Linked DNA regions of Amycolatopsis sp. NBC_01480. The protein of the gene in region 1 binds, or shares a complex with, the protein of each later gene. Links are inferred from orthologs where the notes say so. Each region holds a gene or a part of one and is shown on either strand. Other genes may lie near its edges.

Evidence for each region.
Region 2: the proteins of uvrA (region 1) and mfd are in contact, whole or in part, in a crystal structure (PDB 4DFC), measured with the Escherichia coli proteins. The link is inferred for Amycolatopsis sp. NBC_01480 from one-to-one orthologs.

What each region holds. Positions count from the first base shown.
Region 1 is NZ_CP109442.1:9,522,318-9,529,883, forward strand. What follows is about bases 1,946-5,349. They hold uvrA (excinuclease ABC subunit UvrA), read right to left. Parts: upstream 5,008-5,349; coding sequence 2,146-5,007; downstream 1,946-2,145. Other genes in these bases: OG371_RS44300 (fibronectin type III domain-containing protein), read left to right, coding at 1,946-2,024. In the rest of the region: OG371_RS44290 (anti-sigma factor family protein), read right to left, coding at 1-156; OG371_RS44295 (sigma-70 family RNA polymerase sigma factor), read right to left, coding at 153-704; more of OG371_RS44300, read left to right, coding at 1,146-1,945; OG371_RS44310 (MBL fold metallo-hydrolase), read left to right, coding at 5,489-6,166; OG371_RS44315 (beta family protein), read left to right, coding at 6,300-7,364; OG371_RS44320 (helicase HerA domain-containing protein), read right to left, coding at 7,427-7,566. UniProt on the Escherichia coli protein: The UvrABC repair system catalyzes the recognition and processing of DNA lesions. UvrA is an ATPase and a DNA-binding protein. A damage recognition complex composed of 2 UvrA and 2 UvrB subunits scans DNA for abnormalities.
Region 2 is NZ_CP109442.1:1,946,959-1,955,265, forward strand. Bases 2,028-6,172 are described here. They hold mfd (transcription-repair coupling factor), read right to left. Parts: upstream 5,792-6,172; coding sequence 2,228-5,791; downstream 2,028-2,227. Other genes in these bases: OG371_RS09070 (hypothetical protein), read left to right, coding at 2,028-2,192; OG371_RS09080 (cyclase family protein), read left to right, coding at 5,986-6,172. Outside these bases: OG371_RS09060 (MazG family protein), read right to left, coding at 1-698; OG371_RS09065 (hypothetical protein), read right to left, coding at 695-1,702; more of OG371_RS09070, read left to right, coding at 1,788-2,027; more of OG371_RS09080, read left to right, coding at 6,173-6,978; OG371_RS09085 (DedA family protein), read right to left, coding at 7,039-7,545; OG371_RS09090 (class I SAM-dependent methyltransferase), read right to left, coding at 7,517-8,122; OG371_RS09095 (sensor histidine kinase), read left to right, coding at 8,252-8,307. UniProt on the Escherichia coli protein: Couples transcription and DNA repair by recognizing RNA polymerase (RNAP) stalled at DNA lesions. Mediates ATP-dependent release of RNAP and its truncated transcript from the DNA, and recruitment of nucleotide excision repair machinery to the damaged site.

The DNA of each region.
Region 1 (7,566 bases):
GTCGAGGGCTTCGCGCAGCGCCCCGAACTCCTGCAGCTCGCCGCGGCACTGCTCGCACGTCGCCAGGTGCCGTTCGAACTCGGTGGTGTCGCCCGGGTCGAGCGCGCCGAGGACGTAGGCGCCGAGCTGCGTGTGCTCCTGTTCCACCGCGCTCATGCCACTACCTCCGTTCCGGCACTCGCCATGGCCGCGCGCAACGCCCGCAGCGCGTAGTACGTCCGGGACTTGACCGTCCCGGGAGCGATCCCCAGCAGTTCGGCCGCCTCCGCGACCGACCTCCCGCGATAGTAGATCGCCACCAGCACATCGCGGTGCTCCGGCGTCAGCTCTTCGAGCGCGTCCAGCACCGCCATCGAGTCGACGACCCGCTGCGCGTGGTCCCGCTGCACCGGCGGCACCGCCAGCCCCTCCGGCTGCTCAGCCACCTCCTGCGGCCGCGACGCCCGGGCCCGCGCCCTGTCCGTGATCAGGTTGCGAGCCACGGTAAGGAGCCACCCCCGCACCGACCCACGGCCGTCGACGGTGAGGTCGCCGGCATGCTTCCAGGCCCGGATCAGCGTCTCCTGCACCACATCCTCGGCGGCCGCGGGATCGCCGGTGAGGCGGGTCGCGTAGGCCAGCAGGCTGCGGCCGTGCTCGGTGTAGAGCCGCTCGACCAGCTCCTCGGCGGCGGCTCGCCGGGCCCGGCCTCGTCCGATCGCCACTCTTGAGCTGCCGGCGGTTTCCCGAGTTGCCGGGGGCAGTGGTGTGGCCTGGGTCCGCTCGGTTCGCGCCTCTGCAGTTCGGGTCGTCGAACCTCGGGCTGCACCGGTTCGGACCATCGCTGCCCGAACAGCTTGGGCGCGGACCACCGCGCCCCGGACCACCGCGTTTCGGACCGCAGTGCCCCGGACCGCTGCGTCCTGAGCCGTCGCGGCCCCGGCCACGAAGTCCTGTCGTCCCAGTGCCACCGCCGTGTTCACCCGGGAGCCGCCCCCTTTCGATGTTCCGTGCCGGTGCGGATCCCCGGCACCTTCCACACGGATGCCGACGCCGAACGGTTCACCGGCGTGCTCCCGGTCACCGGAACGTGCCTTGTCGCTCACGGGGCGCGGTTCCTAAGCTGGCCCGGCACCGCCGCCGCCCGCACGTTCCGGAGGCCTGCCGTGCCCGAGAAGTCCCGCCGCCCGTTGGGCAGCCTGCACGCGCGGACCGCGCTGTTCCCGAAGGTCGGCATACGTGGGCTGGCCGCGCCATTCAAACGAACTGGTCTGGTTGCGCGGACCAAGAGGCTCGCGCTCACCACCCTGCTCGCGTCGGCAGCTTCGGTCGCGACAGCCTGCTCGTCCCCTGCACCGACGGCCACCCCACCGATCGCTCAGCCCCCGGCCCTCACCGCGACCCTGACCTCGCCGACGAACATCGTCCTGCACTGGCCCGCAGCAGGTCCCGGCATCGCCGGCCACCTGCTCGAATACGCCAACGCCCCGGACGGCCCGTGGACCGCACTGCAGTTCCTTCCCCCGGACCAGACCAGCTACACCCACCCCGACCTGATCCCGGAAACGCCGTTCTACTACCGCGTCCGGCCGTTCTCCGGCCCGGTGTCAGCGGCAGTCAAGGTCGGCTCCACTGCCGCGAGCCCCAGCCAGCCCGCTGCACCTGATCAGCCCGCCGCACCCAGCCGAGCAGCCGCATCCGGCGACACCACCGCAAGCAGCAGCACCGCACCCCGCCAACCCTCCGCCGCAAGCGCGCCCAGCCCCGGCGACGCCGCCGCCCCCACTGACCTGCGCGCGACCCCGGGCGAGGACACCAGCGTCGTATTCACCTGGACCGATCACACCACCAACGAAGCCGGCTTCCTGCTGGAACTCCGCAAGCCCGGCGAGACCGGCTTCACCCCCGTCGAGGTGACCGACCCGAACACCACGACCTGCGCCCTGTCCCTGCTGCCCGGCGAACAAGGCTCGGACTTCCGGGTCCGCGCCCTCTCCTACGGTCCGCTGTCCCCCGTCGTGCACCGCACCACCGGCAAGGACTGACCGGCCCGCCACTGAAGCTGACACGCCAACGCATTCGGCGGCGGCTCTCGCGGGAGCCGCCGCCGAGTACGTCAGGCCGAGACAGCGTCAAGCCAGGTTCAGCGTGAAGCGGGTTACAGTGTCAGGCCGGGTTCAGCACACCGCGGAGATACTCACCGGTGTAGCTCTCCGCAACCTCCGACAGGTACTCCGGCGTGCCCTCCGCAACCACCGTGCCACCGCCCGAGCCGCCTTCCGGGCCCATGTCGATGATCCAGTCGGAGGTCTTGATGACGTCGAGGTTGTGCTCGATCACGATCACCGTGTTGCCCTTGTCCACCAGCCCGTTGATCACGCCGATCAGCTTGCTGATGTCCTCGAAGTGCAGGCCGGTGGTCGGCTCGTCGAGGATGTAGACCGTCTTGCCGGTGGAGCGCTTCTGCAGCTCACTGGCCAGCTTCACGCGCTGGGCCTCACCACCCGACAGCGTCGGCGCGGGCTGCCCGAGCCGGACGTAGCCGAGCCCGACGTCGACGAGCGTGGCCAGGTGCCGGTGGATCGCCTTGATCGGCTCGAAGAACTCGGCCGCCTCCTCGATCGGCATGTCCAGCACGTCGGAGACGGTCTTGCCCTTGTAGTGCACCTCGAGCGTCTCGCGGTTGTACCGCGCGCCCTTGCAGACCTCGCACGGGACGTAGACGTCCGGCAGGAAGTTCATCTCGATCTTGATCGTGCCGTCGCCGGCGCACGCCTCGCAGCGGCCGCCCTTGACGTTGAACGAGAAGCGCCCCTGCTGGTAGCCGCGCACCTTCGCCTCGGCCGTGGCCGCGAACAGCTTGCGCACGTGGTCCCACACGCCGGTGTAGGTGGCCGGGTTGGACCGCGGGGTCCGCCCGATCGGCGACTGGTCGACGCGCACCAGCTTGTCGACGTTGTTCAGCCCGTTGACCCGCGTGTGCCGCCCCGGCACCTGGCGCGCGCCGTTGAGCTTGTTCGCCAGCACCTGCGCCAGGATGTCGTTGACCAGCGTGGACTTGCCCGAGCCGGACACGCCGGTGACCGACACCAGGCAGCCCAGCGGGAACGACACGTCCAGCCCGCGCAGGTTGTGCTCCCGCGCGCCGACGACCGTCAGCTGCCGCTTCTTGTCGATCGGCCGCCGCAGGGCGGGCACCTCGATCCGGCGCTGCCCCGACAGGTACGCCCCGGTGATCGACTCCTTGTTCTTCAGCATCTTCTTGTACGGTCCACTGTGGACGATGTGGCCGCCGTGCTCGCCCGCGCCCGGGCCGATGTCGACCACCCAGTCGCTGGAGCGGATGGTGTCCTCGTCGTGCTCCACCACGATCAGCGTGTTGCCGAGGTTGCGCAGCCGGGTCAGCGTCTCGATCAGCCGGTGGTTGTCGCGCTGGTGCAGGCCGATCGACGGCTCGTCCAGCACGTACAGCACGCCCACCAGCCCGGAGCCGATCTGCGTGGCGAGCCGGATGCGCTGCGCCTCGCCGCCGGAGAGCGTGCCCGACGCGCGGTCGAGCGAGAGGTAGGTGAGCCCGACGTCGAGCAGGAACCGCAGCCGCGCCTGGATCTCCTTGAGCACGGCGCCGGCGATCATCGCCTCGCGCGGGCCGAGCACCAGCTCGTCGAGGAACCGCGAAGCCTCGTCGATCGACAGCGCGCAGACCTCGGCGATCGAGCGCTCGCCCTGCGTGCCGTGCTCCAGCGTGACGGCCAGGATCTCGGGCTTGAGCCGGGTGCCCTGGCAGGTCGGGCACGGGACCTCGCGCATGTAGCCCTCGTACCGCTCGCGCATGTACTCGGACTCGGTCTGCTCCTGGCGCCGCTCGAGGAACGGGATGACGCCCTCGAACGCCGCGTAGTACGAGCGCTGCCGGCCGTAGCGGTTGCGGTAGCGGACGTGCACCTGCTCGTCGACACCGTGCAGCACCGCCTTCTGCACCCGCGCCGGCAGCTTGCGCCACGGCGTGTCCATGCGGAAGCCGACGGCCTCGGACAGCGACTCGAGCAGCCGGATGAAGTAGTCGGCGCTCTGCCCGCCCGCCCACGGCGCGATGGCGCCCTCGCCCAGCGACAGCTCGTCGTCGGGCACCACCAGCTCCGGGTCGACCTCCTTGCGGATGCCGATGCCGGTGCACTCGGGGCACGCGCCGTAGGGCGAGTTGAAGGAGAACGAGCGCGGCTCGAGGTCCTCGATCGCCAGCGGGTGCCCGTTGGGGCAGGCCAGGTTCTCGGAGAACCCGCGCACGCGGTGCGCGTCGTTCTCCGGCAGGTCGACGAACTCCAGCTCGACCAGGCCGTCGGCCAGCCGCAGCGCGGTCTCCACCGAGTCGGTGAGCCGCTGCCGCGAGCTGGTCTTGACGCTCAGCCGGTCGATCACCACGCCGATCTGGTGCTTCTCCTGCTTCTTCAGCTTCGGCGGGTCGGTGAGCGGGTGCACCGTGCCGTCGACGACCACGCGCGCGTAACCCTGCTGCTGCAGGTTCTGGAACAGGTCGAGGTACTCGCCCTTGCGCCCGCGCACCACCGGCGCGAGCACCTGGAAGCGGGTGCCCTCGTCCATCTCGAGCACCTGGTCCACGATCTGCTGCGGCGTCTGCTTGCTGATCAGCTCGCCGCACTTGGGGCAGTGCGCCTTGCCCGCGCGGGCGTAGAGCAGCCGCAGGTAGTCGTAGACCTCGGTGATCGTGCCCACCGTGGAGCGCGGGTTGCGCGAGGTGGACTTCTGGTCGATCGACACCGCGGGCGAGAGGCCCTCGATGAAGTCGACGTCGGGCTTGTCCATCTGCCCGAGGAACTGCCGGGCGTACGCCGACAGCGACTCGACGTAACGCCGCTGCCCCTCGGCGAAGATGGTGTCGAAGGCGAGGCTCGACTTGCCCGACCCGGACAGGCCCGTGAACACGATCAGGCTGTCGCGGGGCAGGTCGAGATCCACGCCGCGGAGGTTGTGCTCGCGGGCACCGCGAACAACGAGGCGATCAGCCACGCCCACGTCCCTTCAGTTCATTCTCAGCTGCGGAGGCCGGCCCGGTGGAAGTCCTGCACGAGCGGCCGCGCCCATGCTAGGACGGACCACCGACAAAAACGGGCTCCACGGCCTTGACCTGCGGTTTTCCGGCTTCCCGGCGGTCGCCGGGCCGGGACGCCGAGGTCCGGTCCGGCAGCGGCCCGGTTCCTGGTGCACCAGCTGGAGACCATACGAGACCCCGCCGGACCCGGTGACCGCCGGGGCGACCCATGGGAGGCACGGAAACCGGGCCCCGCGGATCACCAGGACGGCCGGCGCACAGGAAATTCAAGTCCGATCCCAGGATACCGATCGCGACGAGCAACCGCCGGTATGAGGAGCAGCACCCGGACGAGTCCCAGCACCACACGATCGGTGCGACTTGACAGCCGTAGCGGCACCGCCAGTGGCGGTCACGCGGGTGGAAGCGACGGCGCCACCCCGGCTACCGTGTGCTCTTGTGAACATCGTCGACTCTTACACCGGGCACGTCGAACCGGGCGGCGACGCCGCGCGACGCACGCTGGATGCGCTGACCATCACGAAGCTTTCGGTCGGGCCGATGGACAACAACGCGTACCTGCTCGTCTGCCGCGCCGAGAACGAGGCCCTGCTCATCGACGCGGCGAGCGACCCGGAGCGCATCTCGGACCTGATCGGGCACGGCCCGGAGCGCCCGGCGCTGCGCACCGTCGTGACGACCCACCAGCACCCGGACCACTGGCAGGCCCTGGGCGCGGTGGCGGGCGCGAACGGCGCGAACACCGCGGCGCACCCCCTGGACGCCGAGCCGCTGCCGATCCCCCCGGACTTCCTGGTGGAACACGGCGACGCGCTGAAGGTGGGCCAGGTCACCCTGGAGGTGATCCACCTGCGCGGCCACACCCCTGGCTCGATCGCCCTCCTCTACCGCGACCCGACCGGCCACGCGCACCTCTTCACGGGCGACTCGCTCTTCCCGGGCGGCATCGGGCGGACCACCTCACCTGAGGACTTCACGTCCCTGCTTGACGACGTGTCGTCGCGCATCTTCGACGAGCTGCCGGACGACACTTGGTTCTATCCGGGCCACGGGGACGACTCGACGCTTGGGGCGGAACGTCCGAAGCTGGCTGAATGGCGCGGACGCGGCTGGTGAGCAACTACTCCGAGCAATGCCTATGTCACCCATAGGCTGACTGCTGCCACCTGCTCAGAGGACAGCTTATGGCTCGAAAGTCCCCGACACTGGGAATTTCGAGCCATATCGCCGTCCTTGAGGAGGCAGGCGAATGCACCCTGGCCGCCCGCTGGTGGCAGTCAAATGCAAAAGCGGTGAGCTCAATGCCCTCCGCCAGCTCAGCTCCGCGGACGACGCGCAGGCAGACGTGATCGTCGAGCTGCTCGATTCCGTGAAGCCCAGCGGTAAACTGCTGCCCGCACTCGTCCAGGCCGCGGTCAACGTCGCGCAATTCAACCGGACCTTGTGGCTGGACACGACTTGGCTCACCGCCGGCAGCCCGCTGGCACAGCAACGGGGCGGGGTTTTCGAGTACCTCGACGACATCATCGAATCCGCCATGGTGCAGAGCCTGGGGCTCCTCGCCGTCGATCGGGCCGGCTTGGTCCCGGTCATCTCGGTCGACGCCTCGAACGACGAACTACGGCGGGTCCGGCTGCTGATCGAGCACAAAGACCGCGATATCGCCATCCGGATCCGCCGCCCGGCACCGAGGCTCGCCGAGCGGATCCGATCGATCATGCGGTTGACCGGCACCGAGCCCGGACGCGTCCATGCCGTGATCGACACCGGATTCGTCGAAACCGTACGAGCCCATCAGGTGGCTTCGATAGCGGAAGCCGCTACGACGACGTCAGATCTGCTGGGTCCCGGGGCGACCAAGCTTCTGGCCGGATCGATCCCACGCGAACGGAAGACCTACGCGACAATCCTGCTTGACCGTCCAGAGGTCACGCTGTGGAACGAGGTACGCAACGGCTGCTCCGGCGACATCGGTTACGGCGATTACGGTGTGACGCACCCAGAGCCTCCCGCAGCCGGGGGCAACGCCCGAAGCCCTTTCCCCTACCTCTGTTACACGGTGCCTCGAAGGACCGTGATACTGCGCCGGAAACAGAAGAAAGGCGATGTGGCGGCCGAATTGTTCGCCGATCTGGCCGAGGAACTGGTCGAGCGAGACGACTTCGCCGGTCCCGGCTATTCATGGGGCGATCGCGAGTTGACGCAGTGCCGGCCGACCGGCAGCAAGGTCGCCGGGGCGGTACCCCGATGGATCGCCATGGCCACCTCGCACCACCTCCAGCACGTGTCACACCGGCCTGCGGACGATCTCTGACTTTCGTCTGCGGCACCGCCTTCCCGCCACCGGACGTCGTTCGCCGGCTCCGGCCGACAGCCTCACCGCCGGGCGCGGTCGACCACCTCGTCTCCGGTCAGGGTCGTGGCCGGGTGGTGGCTGAGGCAGAAGGGCGGGCGCACCTTCTGGAACCGGATGTTGTCGCTCGTCACGTAGAAGGTGCCGGGTGGGAGGGTGGCCA
Region 2 (8,307 bases), 7.6 Mb from region 1 along the record:
GCGCGGCCGCTGCGCTGGCCGAGCTTCCCGGCGAGCGCGGCCGCGGGCTGGCCGAGCGCCACGCCGTCCACAATGGACTTACGCTGTTTCTCGGCCTGCTTGAGCTCTTCCCACTTCAGCTCCTGGTGCTCGGCCGTGGCCACCTGGCCGGCGTCGCCGAAGACGTTGGGGTGACGGCCGACGAGCTTGGCGACGAGCTCGCCCGCCACGTCGTCGATCGTGAACGGGTCATGCGGGTCTTCGGCGGCCACCCGCGCGTGGAAGAGCACCTGCAACAGCACGTCGCCGAGTTCTTCGCGCAGGGCCGCGCGGTCGTTCTCCTCGATGGCCTCGAGCAGCTCGTAGGTCTCCTCGACCAGGTACTTGCGCATCGAATCGTGCGTCTGCACCCCGTCCCACGGGCAGCCACCGGGCGAGCGCAGCCGGTCCATCACCAGCACGGCCTCGACAAGCGGATCGGCCGGTGCCTGGAGCACTCGCGCTCCGGACTTGGTCAAAGCGACGGCCGTCGGCTCGGCGAGGGAGCCGACCACGAGCACGATGTCGCGCAGGGACGGCGCTTCGGTGACCGGCGGCAGGCCGAACGCGGCGGCGTCCACGTCCGACCCCGCGTACACCGCCGCCGCGGTGCGCAAGAGCGGAACCGCGGCGGCCGGGAGCGTCGCCCCTCGGGCGACTACGACAACAGAGCCGGTCACTGCTTGGCCGGAGCGGCACCCTGCACCGGCAGCACGAGCCCCTTGGTGGCGTTGGCGTTCGGCGCGAGGCCCATGCCCACCGAGTCCCACACGCCGTAGCGCGGGTTGATGCGGTAGTCGACGTCGCCGACGTACGGCTGGAGCAGCCGGATGCCGATGCCGCCGAGCTGGTCCGGCGTCGGCTGCTGAGCCTGGTCGGTGGCGACGGGCTTGTCGGTGGCGCGCTGGCGCACGACCGCGACGACCCAGGTCGGGTTGCTCGCCGCGTTGGGCTGGAACGCGATCACGGTGTTGGCGGGCACGCCGAACAGCACCGTCGTGGCGTCCTGCGGCGAGGACAGCGCGGGCACCTGCGTGCCGACGTTGCCCTCGACCCCGGCCTGCGCGCCGCTCTGGATCTCGCCCTGGACGGCCTTCGGGTCGGCAGCGAACTGCCGCGCCTTGGCGATGGCGTCGGTGCGCGCGGTGGCCGGGTCGGTCGAGGACGCCGAGCCGTCGGCGCTCGGCGCGCCGACGGTGGTGTAGTCGAAGCCGACCGTGAGCGTCGGCAGGTACTTGATCGCCAGCTTCTGCTCGAGGTACTGGTCGGTCAGCGCCTCGCGATGGTCGCGCACGCGCCAGACCAGCTGAGTGACGGCGGAGTCCTGGTTCTGCGTGGCGGCCTGCGGCAGCGGCCCGGCCAGCGGGTCCTGGAGCATGGCCGCGCCGATCGCGTCCTGGTCGGCGGTGAGCTTCTCCTTCGCCGCGGCCTTGAGGACCACCGCGTGCAGCAGCTGCTGGCGCACGATCTCCCGGCCGACGAGGTCGAGCTTGTGCTGCGCCGCGAGCTGCTTGGCGTACGGCTGCTCCTGGACCGCCTTGTCCAGCAGGCCCTGCACCTGGTCGATGGAGGTGACCTGGCCGTCGATGATCGCGGCGGCCCCCACCTGACTGGGCCCGGCACCACATCCCGACAGCAGGAACGCACCGGCCACAACGGCGATCAGCGCGCGAGGGCGCCCCATGATCCGCATCACAGGCCATACCCTCTCATACGCCCGCCCCCGAAACGCAACACCGTGTTTGTTGCCCGCGCGGTATTGTCGATAAATGGACTCTTGGTTGTCGATTGAGGTCCTCGACGGCACGTTCCCGGCCCGGGCCTGGCAACGCGCACACGGCGACGACTTGACCGAAGCGGCGCTGACCAACGGCGCCGGGCAGTGGACGTGGCACGTGCACGGCTGGGGCGTGACGCTGGAGATCGAGTTCGACAGCGAGGATCGGCGCGACCGCTTCCGAGCCCTCCCGGCGGTGACGGCCGCGCTGGACGCGGTCCCCGACCCGGACCGCGGCCTGCTCGTCTACCCGGGCCGCGGCGGCGGCTCGGGCGCCCAGGTTCCGCGCGTCCCCCGCCCGAAGCCGTTGGCCGACGCGGGCGCGCTGCCGACCCCGGAGGTGGAGCACCTCATGCGGTTGGCCACCACCGAGCTCGTGAGTGTTCATGACGGTTAGAACCGTCATGAACACTCACGAGCATTCCGCGCCCGTCAAACGGCGGCCGGGGTTTTGGTCAGGTGGGTCAGGAGTTTGGCGCACCACTCCAGTAGTTGTTCATCGCGCAGTGTCGGGGCGCCCATGCGGCCGCCCGCGGGGCCCTCGGTCGGCTTCGGGACCGAGACGGTGTTCGTGATCGCCTTGTACGTCGCCTTGGGGTAGAGGCGCTTGAGGCGGACCAGTTGTGAGTCGGCCAGCGGCAGCGGGGCGAAGCGGATCGTGTTGCCCTGCACCGCGACCTCCGTGACACCGGCCGCGCGGCAGGTGTGGCGGAAGGCGGCCACGGCGAGCAGGCGGGTGACCGGCGCGGGCGGCTGGCCGTAGCGGTCGACGAGTTCCTCGCGGACCGCGTCGAGGCCCGCGGTGTCCGGCGCCGCCGCGATCTTGCGGTAGGCCTCCAGGCGCAGGCGCTCCCCCGGCACGTAGTCGTGCGGGATGTGGGCGTCCACCGGGAGGTCGACGCGGACCTCGGCCAGTTCGTCGTCCTCCGCGGGCTCGGCGCCGGCGTGCCGGCGGAACGCGTCCACGGCCTCGCCGACCAGCCGCACGTACAGGTCGAACCCGACGCCCGCGATGTGGCCGGACTGCTCCGCGCCCAGGATGTTCCCTGCGCCGCGGATCTCCAGGTCCTTCATCGCCACGGCCATGCCCGCGCCCAGCTCGGTGTTCTGCGCGATGGTGGCGAGCCGGTCGTGCGCCGTCTCGGTGAGCGGCGCTTCCGGCGGGTACAGGAAGTACGCGTACCCGCGCTCGCGGCCACGCCCGACGCGGCCGCGAAGCTGGTGCAGCTGCGCGAGCCCGAGCAGGTCTCCGCGCTCGACGATCAGCGTGTTGGCGTTGGAGATGTCCAGCCCGGTCTCGACGATGGTGGTGCACACCAGCACGTCGTACTCGTTCTCCCAGAAGCCCTGGATGATCTTCTCGAGCTTGTCCTCGTTCATCTGCCCGTGGGCGGTCACCACCCGCGCCTCGGGCACCAGCTCGCGGATCCGCCGCGCGGCCTTCTCGATCGACGAAACCCGGTTGTGCACGTAGAACACCTGGCCGTCGCGCAGCAGCTCGCGGCGGACGGCGGCGCCGACCTGCTTGTCGTCGTACGAGCCGACGTACGTGAGGATCGGGTGCCGGTCCTCCGGCGGGGTCAGGATGGTGGACATCTCGCGGATGCCGGCCAGCGACATCTCCAGCGTGCGCGGGATCGGCGTGGCGGACATCGTGAGCACGTCGACGTGCGTGCGCAGCGCCTTGATGTGCTCCTTGTGCTCGACGCCGAACCGCTGCTCCTCGTCGACGATCACCAGGCCGAGGTCCTTGTACCGGATCCCGGTCTGCAGCAGCCGGTGCGTGCCGATCACGATGTCGACCTCACCCTCGGCCAGCTGTTCCAGCACCAGGTCGGACTCGGTCTTGTTGGTGAACCGCGAGAGCCCCTTGATGGTCACCGGGAACGACTGCATGCGCTCGGCGAAGGTGTTCAGGTGCTGCTGCGCGAGCAGCGTGGTGGGCACCAGCACGGCGACCTGCTTGCCGTCCTGCACCGCCTTGAACGCCGCGCGCACGGCGATCTCGGTCTTGCCGTAGCCGACGTCGCCGCAGATCACCCGGTCCATCGGGACGCCGCGCTCCATGTCGGACTTGACCTCGTCGATGGCGGCCAGCTGGTCGTTGGTCTCGGTGAACGGGAACGCGTCCTCCAGCTCGTGCTGCCAGGGCGTGTCCGGGCCGAACGGGTGGCCGGGCGCGGCCTGGCGAGCGGCGTACAGCTGGACCAGCTCGGCCGCGATCTCCTTGACCGCCTTCTTGGCCCTGGCCTTGGTGTTCTTCCAGTCGGAGCCGCCCAGCTTGTTCAGCGTGGGCAGCTCGCCGCCGACGTAGCGCGAGACCTCGTCGAGCTGGTCGGTGGGCACGAAGAGCCGGTCGCCCGGCTGGCCGCGCTTCGACGAGGCGTACTCCAGCAGCAGGTACTCGCGGGTGGCCCCCGCGACGGTGCGCTGCACCATCTCGACGAACCGACCGATGCCGTGTTGTTCGTGCACCACGTAATCGCCCGCCCGCAGCGCCAGCGGGTCCACCGCGTTGCGCCGCCGCGAGGGCATCTTCGCGTTGAGGTCCTTTGTGGACGTTCCGGCGTTCGCGCCGCGGCCGGTGAGGTCGGCCTCCGACAGCACGACGAGCGCCCGCTCCGGCGACACGAAGCCGTCGGACAGGCCGCCGCAGGTGACCGTGACGACGCCGGCCCGCGGGACCGCCGTGAGGCCATCTCCGGCCAGCGTGGCCGGGACCTCGGCGCCGGTCAGCTGCTCGACGGCGCGGCTCGCGGTGCCCTGCCCGGCGACCACGAGCACACCGGTGCCGCCCGCCGCGACGTGCGCGCGCAGGTCGGTCATCGCGCGCTCCAGCTCGCCCCGGTACGCGGGCGCGGGCTCGACGGCGACGCGCAGCACGTCCGCGTCCTCGGTGGTCAGCTGGGTGATCGTCCACCAGGAGCGCCGGGTCTCCTGCGCGTGCTTGGCGACCCCGGTCAGCTCGCGGTAGGCCGACGCGCCGAGGTCGATCGGCGCCTGGCCGCCCGCCGCGGCGGTGGTCCAGGAGGCCTCCAGGAACTCCTGGCCGGTGCGCACCAGGTCGGCGGCGCGGGCGCGGATCTTCTCCGGGTCGGCCAGCAGCACGTGGCTGCCCACGGGCATCGCGTCGGTGAGCAGTTCCAGCTCGTCCTCGCAGAGCACCGGGATGAGCGCCTCCATGCCCTCCACCGGGATGCCGTCGGCGAGCTTGGTGAGCATCTCGGCCAGGTGCGCGTCGGCCTCGTACGTGCCCGCCAGCTCGGCGGCCTTCGCCTTGACCGCTTCGGTGAGCAGCAGCTCGCGGCACGGCGGCGCGGTGACGTGCTGGATCTCGCCGGGCAGCGAGCGCTGGTCGGACACCGCGAACGCGCGGATCTCGCTGACCTCGTCGCCCCAGAACTCGATCCGGACCGGGTGCTGCGCGGTGGGCCCGAACAGGTCGAGGATGCCGCCGCGCACCGCGAACTCGCCGCGCTTCTCGACCATGTCGACCCGGGTGTACGCCAGCTCGACCAGGCGCTCCAGCAGGTCTTCGAAGCTCTGCTCCTCGCCGACCACGAGGTCGACCGGCGCCAGCGAGCCGAGCCCGGGCGCCATCGGCTGGATCAGGCTGCGCACGGTCGAGACGACGACCCGCAGCTCGTCTTCGCCCGTGTGCAGGCGGTGCAGCACCTCCAGCCGGCGCCCGACGGTGTCGGCGCGCGGCGAGAGGCGTTCGTGGGGCAGCGTTTCCCACGACGGGAAGTCGGCGACCCGCTCGCGGCCGAGCAGCGCCGACAGCGCGGTGGTCAGCTCGTCGGCCTCCCGCCCGGTGGCGGTGACCACGAGCACAGGACGGCCGCCGCCGCCCGCTTCGGGTTCTTCGGCGAGGGCCGCGGCGACCAGCTGGCGCGCGGCGACGGGGCCCTGCAGTTCGAGCAACGGGGCGCCCGCCCGCTCGACGACCCCGCGAAGGGCCGGGTCGGGAAGGATGGCTTGGAGGAGTCCGGACAGTGGAGCGTCGGTCACGGTCCCAGACTACGTGCCGGCACCGACAAGATGCCGCTCCCCGCACGAGTGGGCCGCTCGCGACGCCGGCGCCCGGCCGCGTTCACGCAGCGGAACTGTCAGTGGCACGAACGCGCGACGGTATACAAGAGAGATCAACAACTGAAAACTATTCGCGTGTCGGAATCCGGAGGAACACGATGAAGCGCTGGAAGAACCGTCCCGCCGGCTCGAACTGGGGCGATTTCGGCGAAGACGACCAGATCGGCCGGCTCAACCTGATCACGCCCGAGCGCCGCCGGGCCGCGGTGGCCGAAGTCCGCGAGGGCATCGCCTTCCCGCTGAGCCTGCCGCTCGACTTCCCCAAGGGCGAGTACGCGCACGGCCCCCGCAAGCCGCCGACCCTGGCCAGCACCGCGCTCGGGCACAACAACCGCTTCCTGCCGCAGGTCACCGACGTGGTCAACGACGACTACGCGGTCATCCACCTGCAGTACTCGACGCAGTGGGATTCGCTGGCGCACGCGGGCGCCGTGTTCGACCTCGACGGCACCGGCGAGCCGGTCATCTCCTATTACAACGGCTATCGCGCCGGAACGGACATCATCGGCGATCCGGCCGGCTCGGTGGTGCCCCGCGCCGGCGCGCTCGGCATCGAGACCATGGCCCAGACCGCAGTGCAGGGCCGCGGCGTCATGGTCGACCTGGAGCGCGCGATCGGCCGCGAGCGCGTCCTCGTCGGGTACGAAATGCTCGCGGAGATCATGGACGAGCAGGACGTCACCGTCGAGACCGGCGACATCCTGTGCCTGCACACCGGCCTGGCCGAGGTCATCCTGGAGCTCGGCGAGAACCTGACCCAGCAGGCGATGAGCACCAGCTGCGCCGCGCTCGACGGCGGCGACGAGCGGCTGCTGCAGTGGATCACCGACAGCGGCGTGGCGGCGATCGTGGCCGACAACGTCGCCGTCGAGTCGTTCAGCCTCGAACCGGCGGCCGGTGCGGAGCACGCCCTCCCGCTGCACCAGCACTGCCTGTTCAAACAAGGCATCCCGCTCGGGGAGATGTGGTACCTGAGCGGCCTGAACAGCTGGCTGCGGGAGCACGGGCGGTCCCGGTTCCTGATGACCGCGCCCCCGTTGCGGCTGCCCGGCGCCGTCGGCTCGCCGGCCACCGGCGTGGCGACCGTCTGAGCGGAAGCCGCGGCTTCACCGTCCGAATGCGACTGTCCACTTCGGCCGGTGAAGCCCGGCTCACGGCGCGGCCCAGCCGGTGAGCCGGCCGACCGCCAGCTCGGTCCCGGCCCAGAGCACCGCGGCGCACAGGCTGCCGGCGAAGAACCGGCCGTACGGCAACCCCGCCGAGCCGGCCACCCGCGGCACCAGCGTCCGCACCCCGGCCAGGCACCGGCCCGCCACCACAGCCGGCACGCCGTAGCGCGCGACGACGGCCTCGGCCCGGTCCCACCGGGCCGCGCCGATCCGGCGGCCGAACCGGGAGGCGCGCAGCCGCGGCCCCCACAGCCGTCCCTCCAGGTAGGCGAGCTGGTCGCCGGCCACCGCGGCGGTCACCGCGACGGGCAGCGCCAGCCACCACGAGAGCGAGCCGCGCTGCACGAGGAAACCCATGAGCAGCAAGGTGGACAGCGTCGGCAGCACGATCCCCGGCAGCAGCGCCGTCTCGGCCGTGATCAGCAGCGCGCAGACCAGGTAGACCAGCGGCGCCGGCGCGTCAAGAAGCAGCCGCAGCAGGTTCGTCACGGCTGATCCTTCCCGAGAACACCGGCAAGGCCACGCGGTAGACGTACGCGGGTGGCAGGTTGCGCCACACCACGGGCGTCCGCTCGACAACGGCGAAGCGATTTCGCAGCAAGCGGGCGAAGTGGCGGGCCGGGGGCGTCCACGCGGTGTGCGCGTACGCGAAGGTGGTGAAGCGACCGTGCGGCGAAAGCGCGCCGTGCACCGCGCTCAGCACCGAAAGCCGGCGGGCGGCGGACATCGCCGTCCAGGGCAGGCCCGAGACGATGACGTCGACCGGCGGCACGGCGAACGAGGCGAGGTGCTCGGCCGAACCCTCCACCACGTCCAGCGAGGGGAAGCGCGCCCGAAGCGAAGACACGAGACGCGGGTTGATCTCGACAGCCGTGAAGCGCGCGTCGGGGCGAAGCAGAGCGAGGACGGCTTCGGTGAACACGCCCGTGCCCGGCCCGAGTTCGACGACGTTCGCCGCGCGCTCGAGGCCGAGGCCGGCCGTCATGACCTCGGCCAGCCGCGGCGAGCTGGCGGCGACCGCGCCGGTGACCATCGGACGGCGGAGGAACTCCCTGGTGATCGACATCCCCGAAGCTAGGAACCGCTCCCGTCGCCGCGAATCGGCCGAGCGGCCCGGCCGGATCGTCCTGTCGGACGACCCCGGCGGTACCGCGGGAGGACGCGCCGGAGGACCCCCGCGCGTTAGGTTCGGACCGTGGAACGGCTGGTGGTGTGGGCGCGCAAGCAGCGATGGATGGTGGATCTGCCGCT